One region of the Methylobacterium sp. Ger2507 genome, then DNA from elsewhere that is predicted to be linked to it. Evidence: riboswitches for the same ligand, from Rfam matches in the RefSeq annotation. Region 1 holds a riboswitch; each other region holds the start of a gene.
The links. Region 1 has a riboswitch for cobalamin ahead of ACV7NL_RS23835 (TonB-dependent receptor). Riboswitches for the same ligand answer to the same signal wherever they lie in the genome.
Positions count from the first base shown of each region.

Region 2: another riboswitch for cobalamin. It lies ahead of ACV7NL_RS07455 (CbtB domain-containing protein); the one in region 1 lies ahead of ACV7NL_RS23835 (TonB-dependent receptor).
Region 3: another riboswitch for cobalamin. It lies ahead of ACV7NL_RS12130 (TonB-dependent receptor); the one in region 1 lies ahead of ACV7NL_RS23835 (TonB-dependent receptor).
Region 4: another riboswitch for cobalamin. It lies ahead of ACV7NL_RS17305 (TonB-dependent receptor); the one in region 1 lies ahead of ACV7NL_RS23835 (TonB-dependent receptor).

Region 1 is NZ_JBUYVC010000002.1:49,017-51,894, forward strand. Features, by position in the region: gene ACV7NL_RS23830 (TadE/TadG family type IV pilus assembly protein) at 1-392, shown strand, start outside; cobalamin riboswitch at 870-1,068, shown strand; gene ACV7NL_RS23835 (TonB-dependent receptor) at 1,176-2,878, shown strand, end outside.
Region 2 is NZ_JBUYVC010000001.1:1,599,666-1,602,543, reverse strand. Features, by position in the region: gene ACV7NL_RS07470 (hypothetical protein) at 1-211, opposite strand, end outside; gene cobO (cob(I)yrinic acid a,c-diamide adenosyltransferase) at 211-822, opposite strand; gene cobU (bifunctional adenosylcobinamide kinase/adenosylcobinamide-phosphate guanylyltransferase) at 819-1,352, opposite strand; cobalamin riboswitch at 1,437-1,629, shown strand; gene ACV7NL_RS07455 (CbtB domain-containing protein) at 1,703-1,879, shown strand; gene ACV7NL_RS07450 (CbtA family protein) at 1,907-2,662, shown strand; gene ACV7NL_RS07445 (DUF1636 family protein) at 2,655-2,878, shown strand, end outside.
Region 3 is NZ_JBUYVC010000001.1:2,621,249-2,624,126, forward strand. Features, by position in the region: gene ACV7NL_RS12130 (TonB-dependent receptor) at 1-1,663, opposite strand, end outside; cobalamin riboswitch at 1,770-1,971, opposite strand; gene ACV7NL_RS12135 (hypothetical protein) at 2,109-2,699, opposite strand.
Region 4 is NZ_JBUYVC010000001.1:3,759,577-3,762,454, reverse strand. Features, by position in the region: gene ACV7NL_RS17315 (multicopper oxidase family protein) at 1-255, shown strand, start outside; gene ACV7NL_RS17310 (DUF2934 domain-containing protein) at 339-542, opposite strand; cobalamin riboswitch at 651-854, shown strand; gene ACV7NL_RS17305 (TonB-dependent receptor) at 1,308-2,878, shown strand, end outside.

The sequences.
Region 1 (2,878 bases):
CAAGCTCGCAACTGGTTTTACGACCATTTGTGAGCGGCTCTGCAAAAATAACAGTCAGTGCGCTGGGTCTAGATCTTAAAAACATTGGTAGTAATCCTCGCGTTTGCTCCAGCTTTGCATCTAGTAATGCAACGGTCCGAAGTGTTGGACTTGCTGGCGATTTATCTGTTCCCCCGGGCTTCCGCGTCCTAGGTATGCGATACATCCTGGCTGAAGTACAAATGCCCTACGCTCCGGTGTTTGGGAGTGGAATTATGAAGTTTGCAGGCAGCATAAACACCAACTTCACGTTCAAATCGGCCGTTGTATGGCCGGTCCGATTGGGTAAAACTTATAAAACAAACACTTATAATGAAATTATCCTTCCTAACGGTGTAGAATGTCCACAGTAATATAAAATTCTTGGCATGGATAAAACATGCTCCTGATAATCTCAGGATAATGAACTGAGGGTAGATTTCAACTCACTCTAATCTATATCAAATAAAATGTTTGACTAAATTTAGGTGACTATTTCAAAATGACAATAGATATTTATGATATAGTTAGAATGATGCGTTTTGACGAACATAAGCCATCGGCTTGCGTTGAACGCATGTCTGCAGGATGTCGGGTATCGGATCGGATATCCGACACCGCTGAGCTATGCGCTTGGCGCACGAGCTGCTTTTGCGAGGCAGGCTAGCGGAGAGGCACCTTGGAATGACTGGGTTGGGTGAATTTTGGCCGGTCCGCTTTTAGGTTGGGGAGTTCAGACAGCAGACGTAGCCCGCCAACGAACTGAAGCACTCGTAGGCCGAAGCTTGTCACCCGCTAACAACACCTGGCCGGAAACACCCAAGACGGCATTGACGCTGTAGCGTTCTGTGATGCCCCTTATGCCTGACGGTTCCTCTCACGAGGATCAAAAGGGAACGCGGTGAGGGTGAAGGCCCGAAGCCACGGCTGCCCCCGCAACTGTAAGCGGCGAGCCCATCATCAACACGTCACTGGGTCCCCGGACCTGGGAAGACGATGAGAGGGCCGCGACCCGCAAGCCAGGAGACCTGCCGTCAGCCGTGGTCACACGCGAAACGCATCGGGCGGGGTGTCCTGATGGGTGTCGGGACGGATGCTGTGCGGCATCTGGGCTGGCGTCTTCGCGGTGACGTGCCACAGACGTCGCCCAGGGTCCCATGTCCCCCCTTCGCTTACACACCGCCTCCCGAACGCTTCTTCTGGCTTCCTGTGCCATCCTTTCGTCCCCAGGGGCGCGTGCACAGCAAGCATCCTCTCAGGCTGCAGAAGCCAATCTCGCCGAACTTTCGGTGACGGCCGAGACGCCTGTGGCCGGCATCACCGGACCTGCGGCTAGTGCGGGCTACGTCGGTGGCGTGACCGGCATCGGCGGCGGTTTGCGCACGGTTGATGCGGCGAGTGCGGGGACCATTTCCGGTGCGGCGCTTAACAGCCGACCGATCACGCGCCCCGGCGAGGTGCTGGAGAGCGTGCCGGGGCTCATCGTCACCCAGCATTCCGGGGAGGGGAAGGCCAACCAGTTCTTCCTGCGCGGGTTCAACCTCGACCACGGCACCGACATCGCCATCTCCGTCGACGGCATGCCGGTGAACATGCGCACCCATGCCCACGGCCAGGGCTACGCCGACCTCAACTTCCTAATTCCGGAACTCGTTGGCGCAGTGGAGTTCCACAAGGGACCGTACTTCGTCCGGGATGGGGACTTCGCTTCCGCTGGGTCGGTACGGATCGACTACCTCGACAAGGTGGACCGGAACCTCGCGCTAACCTCCTTCGGTAGCTTCGGCTACAAGCGCGCGCTCACCATCGCGTCCGCGCCCCTCGGTCAAGGCAATCTACTAGTCGCAGGCGAGGCCCAGACCTATGACGGCCCCTGGGATGTGCCGGATCGCCTCGCCAAGCTCAACGCCGTCGTCCGCTATAGCCAGGGCACGGCCCTCGACGGCTTCGCGCTCACCGGCATGGCCTATTGGGCGAAGTGGAACGCCACGAACCAGATACCGGGGCGCGCCGTGGCGGAGGGTATCATCGGCCGCTACGGGACCCTAAACCCCAACGATGGCGGCGACACCGGCCGCTTCTCACTCTCCGGGCGCTGGAGCCAGACGAGCGAGGCCGGGATCACGCGGGCGAACGCCTACGTCATCCGGTACCAGATGAACCTGTTCAACGACTTCACCTACTTCCTCAACGATCCAGTGAACGGCGACCAGTTCCGCCAGCGCGACAGTCGGGTGCTCGGCGGCGGGGAGGTCAGCCACACCTTCCAGGGTGACCTGTTCGGGCTGCCGATGGAGAACGAGATAGGGGTGCAGACCCGCACCGACGATATCCGGGTTGGGCTCTTTAACACCATCGCGCGACAGTATCGCTCGACCGTGCTTGACGACCGGGTGCTGGAGGCGAGCGCGGCGTTCTACTACGAGAACCGGGTGCGCTGGACCGACTGGCTGCGCACCAGCATCGGCTTCCGTGCTGATGGGTTCTACGCCGACGTTCGCTCCGATACGCCCGCCAACTCGGGGACGGCGCGGGACGGCATCGTCAACCCGAAGCTCGGCCTCGTGCTCGGCCCCTGGTTCGATACCGAGCTGTTCGTGAACTACGGCGGCGGCTTCCACTCCAATGATGCGCGCGGCGTTACCGCCACGATTGATCCGGCCAGCCCGCTGTTCAACATCGCCCGCTCGCCCTTCCTCGTGCCCTCGACGGGCTCGGAGATCGGCATCCGCAACCGCAGCATCGCTGGGCTGGAAACGGCGGTAGCGCTGTTCCGACTGGATTTCGCCTCCGAGAACCTGTTTCAGGGCGACACCGGCACGACAGAGCCGAGCCGCCCTACTCGCCGGTTCGGCATCGA
Region 2 (2,878 bases), on a different contig from region 1:
GCGTCGCGGCCATGCCGTGCTCGGCGCACCAGCCTTCGAGGGTCGCGGTGGCGGAGCGGCTGGCGAGCAGCCGGGCGTTCAGGCCCTCCACCACCGCCAGGGCCTCGACGCGGCCGAGATAGCTGGCCGGCCAGGCCGGCGCGGTTTCGGCGCAGGCCGGATGGATGCCCCACAGGATAAGGAGCCCGACCGGGCTGAGGGCGAAGCGCATCAGAATTCGATTCCCACCTGGGCCTTCACCCCGGCGGCGAAGTGGTGCTTCACGGAGCCCATTTCAGTGACGAGATCGGCGGCCTCGATCAGGGCCGGTTTGGCATTGCGGCCGGTGACGATGACGTGGAGGTCGGGCCGGCGCGCCCGGAAGGCCGCCACCACGGCATCGAGGTCCAGGTAATCGTAGCGCAGCGCGATGTTGAGTTCGTCCAGCACCACGAGGCGGATCGTCGGATCGGCCATCAGGTCGAGGGCCTTGGCCCAGGCGTGCTCGGCGGCGGCGATGTCGCGGGCCTTGTCCTGGGTCTCCCAGGTGAAACCCTCGCCGAGGGTGTGCCAGTCGATCCGGTCTCCGAAGACCTGGAGCGCGTGCTTCTCGCCCGTGTCCCAGGCGCCCTTGATGAACTGGACCACGCCGACGCGCCAGCCATGGCCCAGCGCCCGCAGCATCAGCCCGAGGGCCGCCGTGGTCTTGCCCTTGCCGGGACCGGTGTTGACGATGAGAAGCCCCTTCTCGATCGTCTTGCCGGCGACCTCGGCGTCCTGCACCGCCTTGCGCTTCTCCATCTTTTCGCGATGGCGCTCGGCGTCGTTCACGGCGTCCGTCATGGGGTGGCTCCGGCTTGGGGTTTCACGATCAGGGGCAGGCCCGCCACCAGGAAGACGACGTGGTCGGCCTGTCGCGCGAGGCGCTGGTGCAGCCGCCCGGCGGCGTCGCGAAACCGGCGGGCCAGCACATTGTCCGGCACGATGCCGAGCCCGACCTCGTTGCCGACCAGCACCACCGGGCCGGGCGCCGCCGCGCAGGCCGCCAACAGCGCGGCGGTGGCGGCCTCCACGTCGGCCTCGGCCAGGATCAGGTTGGTGAGCCAGAGGGTGAGGCAATCGACCAGCACCGGCCCGGGCGCAGCGGCCACCGCCCCGGCCAGGTCCATCGGCACGTCCCGGGTGATCCAGTCGGCCGAGCGGCGCTCCCGGTGGAGCGCGATTCGGTCGCGCATCTCGTCGTCCCAGGCCTGCGCCGTGGCGAGGTACAGCCAGGGGGCGGGACAGGCCTCGATCAGCCCCTCCGCGTGGGCGCTCTTGCCGGAGCGCGCGCCGCCGAGCACGAGAGTCAGTCTGGGAGGGAGGTTCGGCATGAGCCTCCTGTGCCCGAAATCGAGCCCTCGGGTCAAAGGCCGGAATCCGATCCGGGCCGCGTTGTCAGCGCGACGGCAACCGCGTAGAAGCGTGGATCGGACGGTGCCCCGGCGACGGGGTGAAAAGGGAATGCGGTGAGGGGGCGACCCTGAAACCGCAGCTGCCCCCGCAACTGTGAGCGGAGACGGGACTGCCATCGGCCACTGGAGCGATCCGGGAAGGCGGCAGGACCAGCGACCCGCGAGCCAGGAGACCTGCCGCCGAGAGTGGACCTGCCATCGAGCGTGGACCTTCCGTCCACCCGATCGATCCGTGACGGCCGCCGGCGGGGCGGCCAGGAGATGAACCGATGTCGACCAACACCCTCGTCCTGACCGGCACCCGCACCAACGAGCGTCTCGGCGCCGTGCTCGTGGCCGCCTTCCTCGGCCTCGGCCTCGTGTTCATGGCGGGCTTCGCCCCCGCGATGGCGCTGCACAATGCGGCGCACGACTTCCGCCACAGCCAGAATTTCCCCTGCCACTGAGCGCCTCCGCTTAAGGCAGACACCCCCATGATCATCCGGCTCGTGTCGGCGGCCCTGGTCGCCGGCTTCCTCGCGGCTGTGGTCGCGACGGGCCTGCAGCTCGCGCTCACCTCGCCGCTCATCATCGCGGCCGAGCGCTACGAGACGCAGGCCTCGGCAGATCCCGCACGCCTGTCGCCCGCCTCCCTGGTCGTGCGCATCCACGGCGGTCACGATCACGGCACCAAGGACCCCTCGGTCGCGGGCGGCGAGGTGGCGCCCGACTGGCAGCCGGGCCCCGGCCTGCCGCGCATGGCCTTCACGGCGCTGGCCACCCTGGTGGGCGGCGTCGGCTACGCGCTGCTGCTCGGCGCCGTGCTGCTCGCCTGCAACCGCGAGCCCAGCCCCGAAACCGGCCTGCGCTTCGCCATCGGGGGGTTCCTCGCGGTGGCCCTGGCACCGGCTCTCGGGCTGGCGCCCGAACTGCCCGGCATGGCGGCGGCGCCGCTCGCCGACCGCCAGTTCTGGTGGGTGATGACGGCGCTCGCCACCGCCATGGGGCTGTACCTCATCGCGATCCGGCGCGCGCCGATCACCATCGCGGGGGGCATCGTGCTCCTGGTCGCCCCCCATCTCGCGGGCGCGCCGGAGACCAGCCACGCCGCCTCGAACCTGCCGGCGGCCTACGCGGCGCAGTTCGCCGCACGCTCGCTCGGCATCGCCTTCGTGTTCTGGGCCGTGATCGGGCTGGCCTATGGCTGGGCCTGGGGATTGTTCGGCAAGGCCCGGACGGCCCATGCCTGACCAGTTGCAGGATCAGATACCCAAAGACTCGCCTCGGACGGACAGCGCCGCCGTCACGCTCTACGTCTGCGCCACCTGCCGGGCGGCCGGGGACGTCTCCGAGCCACGCGCCGGGGCGCGCCTGCTCGCCGCCCTCCAGGAGGCGGTGAGCGCGGGCGGTCATCCGGGCATCACGGTCGAGAGCGTCGAGTGCCTCTCGGTGTGCAAGCGGCCCTG
Region 3 (2,878 bases), on a different contig from region 1:
TGCCGCTGTCGCCCTGGAACAGGTTCTCGGAGGCGAAATCGAGTTGGAACAGGGCGACGGCGGTCTCGAGCCCGGCGATGCTGCGGTTGCGCAGGCCGATCTCCGAGCCGGTCGAGGGCACGAGGAAGGGCGAGCGGCTGATGTTGAAGAGCGGGCTCGTCGGATCGACCGTGGCGGTGACGCCGCGGGCGTCGTTGGAGTGGAAGCCGCCGCCGTAATTCACGAACAGCTCGGTCTCGAACCACGGACCGAGCACGAGGCCGAGCTTCGGGTTGACGATGCCGTCCCGTGCCGTGCCGGAATTGGCCGGCGTGTCCGAGCGGACATCGGCGGTGAATCCGTCGGCCCGGACACCGACGCTGGTGCGCAGCCAATCGGTCCAGCGCACCCGGTTCTCGACGTAGAGGGCGGCGCTCGCCTCCAGCACCCGGTCGTCCAGCACCGTCGAGCGGACCTGCCGCGCGGTGGTGTTGAACAGGCCGACGCGGATCGAGTCCGTGCGGGTCTGAAGCCCGATCTCGGTCTCCATCGGCAACCCGAAGAGGTCGCCCTGGACCATGTGGCTGATCTCGCCGCCGCCCAGAACCCGGCTGTCGCGCTGGCGGAACTGGTCGCCGCTGACCGGATCGTTGAGAAAATACGTGAAGTCGTTGAACAGGTTCATCCCATAGCGGATGACGTAGGCGTTCGCCCGGGTGATGCCGGCGTCGCTCGTCCGGCTCCAGCGTCCGGAGAGCGAGAAACGGCCGGTGTCGCCGCCATCCGTGGGGTTCAGGGCGCCGAAGCGGCCGATGATCCCCTCCGTGACGGCGCGCTCCGGGATCTGGTTGGTGGCGTTCCACCGGGCCCAGTAGGCCATGCCCGTCAGGGCGAAGCCGTCCAGGGCCGTGCCCTGGCTGTAGCGGACGACGCCGTTGAGCTTGGCCAGACGGTCCGGCACGTCCCAGGGGCCGTCATAGGTCTGGGCCTCGCCCGCCACCAGAAGGGTGCCCTGCCCGAGCGGTGCCGACGCGATGGTGAGCGCCCGCTTGTAGCCGAAGCTGCCGAAGGAGGTCAGGGCGAGGTTGCGGTCGGTCTTGTCGAGATAGTCGATCCGCACCGAACCGGCCGAGGCGAAGTCGCCATCGCGCACGAAGTAGGGACCCTTGTGGAACTCCACCGCGCCGACGAGTTCCGGGATCAGGAAGTTGAGGTCGGCATAGCCCTGTCCGTGGGCGTGGGTCCGCATGTTGACCGGCATGCCGTCGATCGAGAGCGCGATGTCGGTGCCGTGGTCGAGGTTGAACCCGCGCAGGAAGAACTGGTTGGCCTTCCCCTCCCCGGAATGCTGGGTGACGATGAGACCGGGCACGCTTTCCAGCACCTCTCCCGGTCGGGTGATCGGGCGGCTGTTGATCTGCGCACCCGATATCACCCCCGCGCTCGCCGCATCGACGGGCCTGAGACCGCCGCCGATGCCGATGACGCCGCCGACGAAGCCCGCCTGCGCGACCGGTCCGGTTCCGGGCGGCGCCGATGCCTCCGCCGTGACCGAGAGTTCAGCCAGGTTCGCCTCGGCCGCCTGGCCAGAGACCGGCCGGATCTGCGCGCCGTAAGGCACCAGGCCGGCGCAGGAGACCAGAAGGAGCGTTCGGTAGGGGGGCCGTGACGGGGCGGGCGACATGGGACCTCGGGCGACGTCTGTGGCACGTCACCGCGACGAGGTCGGTCCGTTCGCCGCATGCGAACGCCCCGACACCCACCAGGACACCCCGCCCGATGCGTTTCGCGTGTGACCACGATGGACGGCAGGTCTCCTGGCTCGCGGGTCACCGCCCTCTCATCGTCTTCCCAGGTGCCGGGGCACCCAGTGACGTGTTGATGATGGGCTCGCCGCTTACAGTTGCGGGGGCAGCCGCGGCGTTGGGCTCTCGCCCGCACCGCGTTCCCTTTTGATCCTCGATCCGAGGAACCGTCCGAGGTCAGAAGACCAGACGAAGCCCGACAGCGTCAATCGAACGCGCGGGAAATCGGCGTCCTGTGCTCCCTGTGCGACAGCCAGGGCCAAGCCCAGCGCCGGTGGGTCGGGGACAGCCGGGTGAAGGCTGGATGGGCGGCCGCCCCTCCGATCAGAGCGGGCGATCCCGATCCTGATCCGGGCTCCAGCTTCGCAGCGGCGAGGGTCCGATCTGGCGTTCGGCGCGGGGCGCCGACTCGTCCTCCAGCCAGGTGCGGGGGCCATTGGCATTGCCCCGGACGACGTCCCCGGCGACGATCGCGTGTCCGGAGGCGACCGCCACGATCAACTGGGTGGCGTAGGCCCTCGGACCGCTGCCCTTGAGGGACATGCCGGGTCCGCCCGGACGGAGCTTGCTGCCGAGCGCGCCCCAGAGGGGCGGTGTCTTGATCCGGCGCAAACCAAAGCCCTGGTCGATCAGGGCAGCGGCCGCCTCGATCTGGCCGTTGAGGAGAAGCAGGCCCGGCCGCGTCAGGCGGAAGGCATAGCTGCCTTCGTCGTCCTCCTCGACGAGGTTCACCAGCTTCAACGACAGGGCCTGACAGGCCGTGTCGACGTTGTCGCGGGTGAACTCGGCGTCGACGGCCAGCGGCCTCAGGGCTTGGCCCGAAATCCGGCAGGAAACCCGTTGGAGGAAGAAGCGACGTCTGGAAATCTGGCTCAGGCCCCATCCAAGCGCGATCGCGCGACGTGGGGCGATCATCCGCCGGACAGCATGGCGCCCGGAGGTTTCGGTCTGGTTGAGACGATCCGCGAGTTTCGGTGGCGGAATGCACGCCCTGGTTGACGATCCAGTGCCCGGCCCGATCCCGCGGGGACCCCGGTCTCGGACACCGAGGCGGCGCGGGCGCTCGCCCCCGCGAGCGGCCGATCGATGCCGGC
Region 4 (2,878 bases), on a different contig from region 1:
GACATCGTCAACCAATCGGACATGGATCACCCGTTCCATGTCCACGGAACCCAGTTCCAGATCGTCGCCTACGAGAAGGACGGACAGGTCAGGACCCCGGGCTATCGCGCCTGGAAGGACACCGTGAACGTCGTGCCCGGCGAGACGGTCCGGCTCCTGCTGCGCCAGGACCAGCCGGGGCCGCGCATGTACCATTGCCACATTCTCGAGCACGAGGAACTCGGCATGATGGGCGTGCTCGACGTCCGATCCTGACGGTTTTCCGTCCCAGCAGGCGGCACGCGCCTTACCGCGGGCCTCGTCGGCCTATCCTCGCCCGAAGGCGAGCGACGCCGGCCTCACCGGGCGGTCGTGTCGGCCCCCGGCGGCGTCTCCGAGGCGGTCCGGTCGGCGGCCGGCTTGCGGCGGGCCTGCTCGGCGCGGAGTTCCCGCTCGGCCATCAGCCAGAACTCGACCTCGAAGCCTTCGGGACGGTGGTTGCGCTCCCAGATCTCGTGGGCGCGCTCGCGGACCCGTTCGAACGTGATCCCATCCTCGGACATCGTGCTTCTGCTCCTTCGTGACCGGCGATCGCAGGTGCGACCCCCGCCGCGGGGCCAACGCTCCCGGGGGCAAATCGTCCCCGTCGATTGACGCCGGCGCCGGAAACCGCCTAGCTTCGGCGCGACGGTTCCTCGGATCGAGGATCAAAAGGGAACGCGGTGCGGGGCTCTGCCCCAACGCCGCGGCTGCCCCCGCAACTGTAAGCGGCGAGCCCATCATCAACACGTCACTGGGGGTTGCAAGCCTCTGGGAAGACGATGAGAGGGCGGTGACCCGCGAGCCAGGAGACCTGCCGTCAGTCGTGGTCACACGCGAAACGCATCGGGCGGGGTGTCCTGGTGGGTGTCGGGGCGTTCGCATGCGGCGAACGGACCGACCTCTTCGCGGTGACGTGCCACTCCGCGCGACCCGTCGCGTCAGCCGTCCCGTCGATGCCCGTCTGCGCCCGCGCGTCCCGCTCCCGTCCGCCTCGTCCGATCGCCCCGCGCGGTCCGAAGACGGCTGGCTTGCGGACAACGTCGCGTCCGGCACCACTCAGCGATTGTAACATTATAACATTCGCTTTAGCAGAGGTGGCTCGTCGGCCCTGGCCGATGCCCGCGCCCCTTCCCGGTTGTCCCATGGCCCTCGCCCAAATCCCGTCCCGATCCCCACGCGCCCGACGCGCACGGCAGGGCCACGTCTTGCCCCTGATATCCCGGCCCCCGATATCCCGGCCCCTCACATCCTGGCCGCTCGCGGCCCTGCTCGGCGGCCTGCTGCCGATGCCGGCCGACGCCGCGCCCGGCGAATCCCACTCGGCCGTCACCCTGGAGACCCTGGAGGTCGCGGGCTCCGGGCGCGGCGGCCCGCCGCCCGCCGAGGGGCTGAACCTGCGCAGCTCGAGCCGCAGCGCCAGCCGCCTCGGCCTGACGCCCCTGGAAACCCCCGCCAGCGTCGACGTGATCGCGGGTGAGACCACGCGCCTGCGCGGCCAGAACACGGTGGCGGAGGCCGTCACCCAGAACGCCACCGGCATCACCACGGTGGCGGCCCCCGGCAACGGCAACGGCGCCTTCACGGCCCGGGGCTTCGCCGGCCCGAACTCGATCCAGCAGCTCTACGACGGCACCCGCCTGTTCGTCGGGGCGGGCACCGTCACCTTCCCGTTCGACACCTGGAACGTCGAGCGCATCGAGGTGCTGCGCGGGCCGGCCTCCGTGCTCTACGGCGACGGCGCCATCGGCGGCGTGATCAACGTGGTGACGAAGAAGCCGGTCTTCACGCCCCTCAACGTGGCGCGCGCGGCCGTCGGCTCGGATGGTCTGGCGCGCTTGGCCCTCGATTCCGGCGGTCCCATCGGGGACGCGCTCGCCTACCGCCTCAACATCAGCGGCAACCGCGACGCGGGCTGGATCGCGCCGGACGGCGACTTCCGCAATCTCGCGGTCTCGGGCGCCCTGACCCTGCAGGCGAATCCGGACCTCGCCATCACCCTGAGCCATGATTTCGGCTACCAGGAGCCGGCCCGCTACTGGGGCACGCCGCTCATCGACGGGCGCATCCGCGACGCCATCCGGTTCAACAACTACAACGTCCGCGACGCCCAGATGCTCTGGACCGACAACTGGACGCAGCTGCGAGCGGAGTGGACGCCGAGCGCCGACATCACGATCCGCAACACCGCCTACCGGCTCCAGAGCCGGCGCCAGTGGCGGGACATCGAGCAATACGCCTTCAACCGTGATACCGGGCGGATCGATCGCTCGGCCTACACCGAGATCTATCACAGCCAGGAGCAGATCGGGAATCGCCTCGACGCGACGGTCCGGGGCACAGTGTTCGGATTCCGCAACGAATTCCTGGCCGGGTTCGACGTCAACGCCATCGCGTTCCGGCACACCAACAACTTCAGCTCCGAGGGCGGCGGCCTCACCACCAGCGTCGATCCCTTCGCCTATGACCCGGGTCTGTTCCCGGCCAATGGCCGCGCCACTCCGGCCTACGTCACCAACACGCGCCAGGCCTCGGTCTTCGCCGAGAACCGCCTGATCCTGTCCGATCAGCTCTCGCTGCTGGCCGGCATGCGCTACGACGCGCCGGTGCTGCACCGGACCAACCTCGTCACGGGCGCCGCCTTCGAGCAGGATTTCCAGGCGCTCAGCTACCGCTTCGGCGCCGTCTACAACCCGACCCCCCTGCTGGCGCTCTACGCCCAATACGCCACCGCCACCGATCCGGTCGGCAGCCTGATCTCGCTGTCGCAGAATCTGTCCGGTTTGAAGCTCTCCACCGGCGAGCAGGTGGAGGTCGGCGCCAAGGGCGTCGCCTGGAACGGCCGGGCCGAGTGGACCCT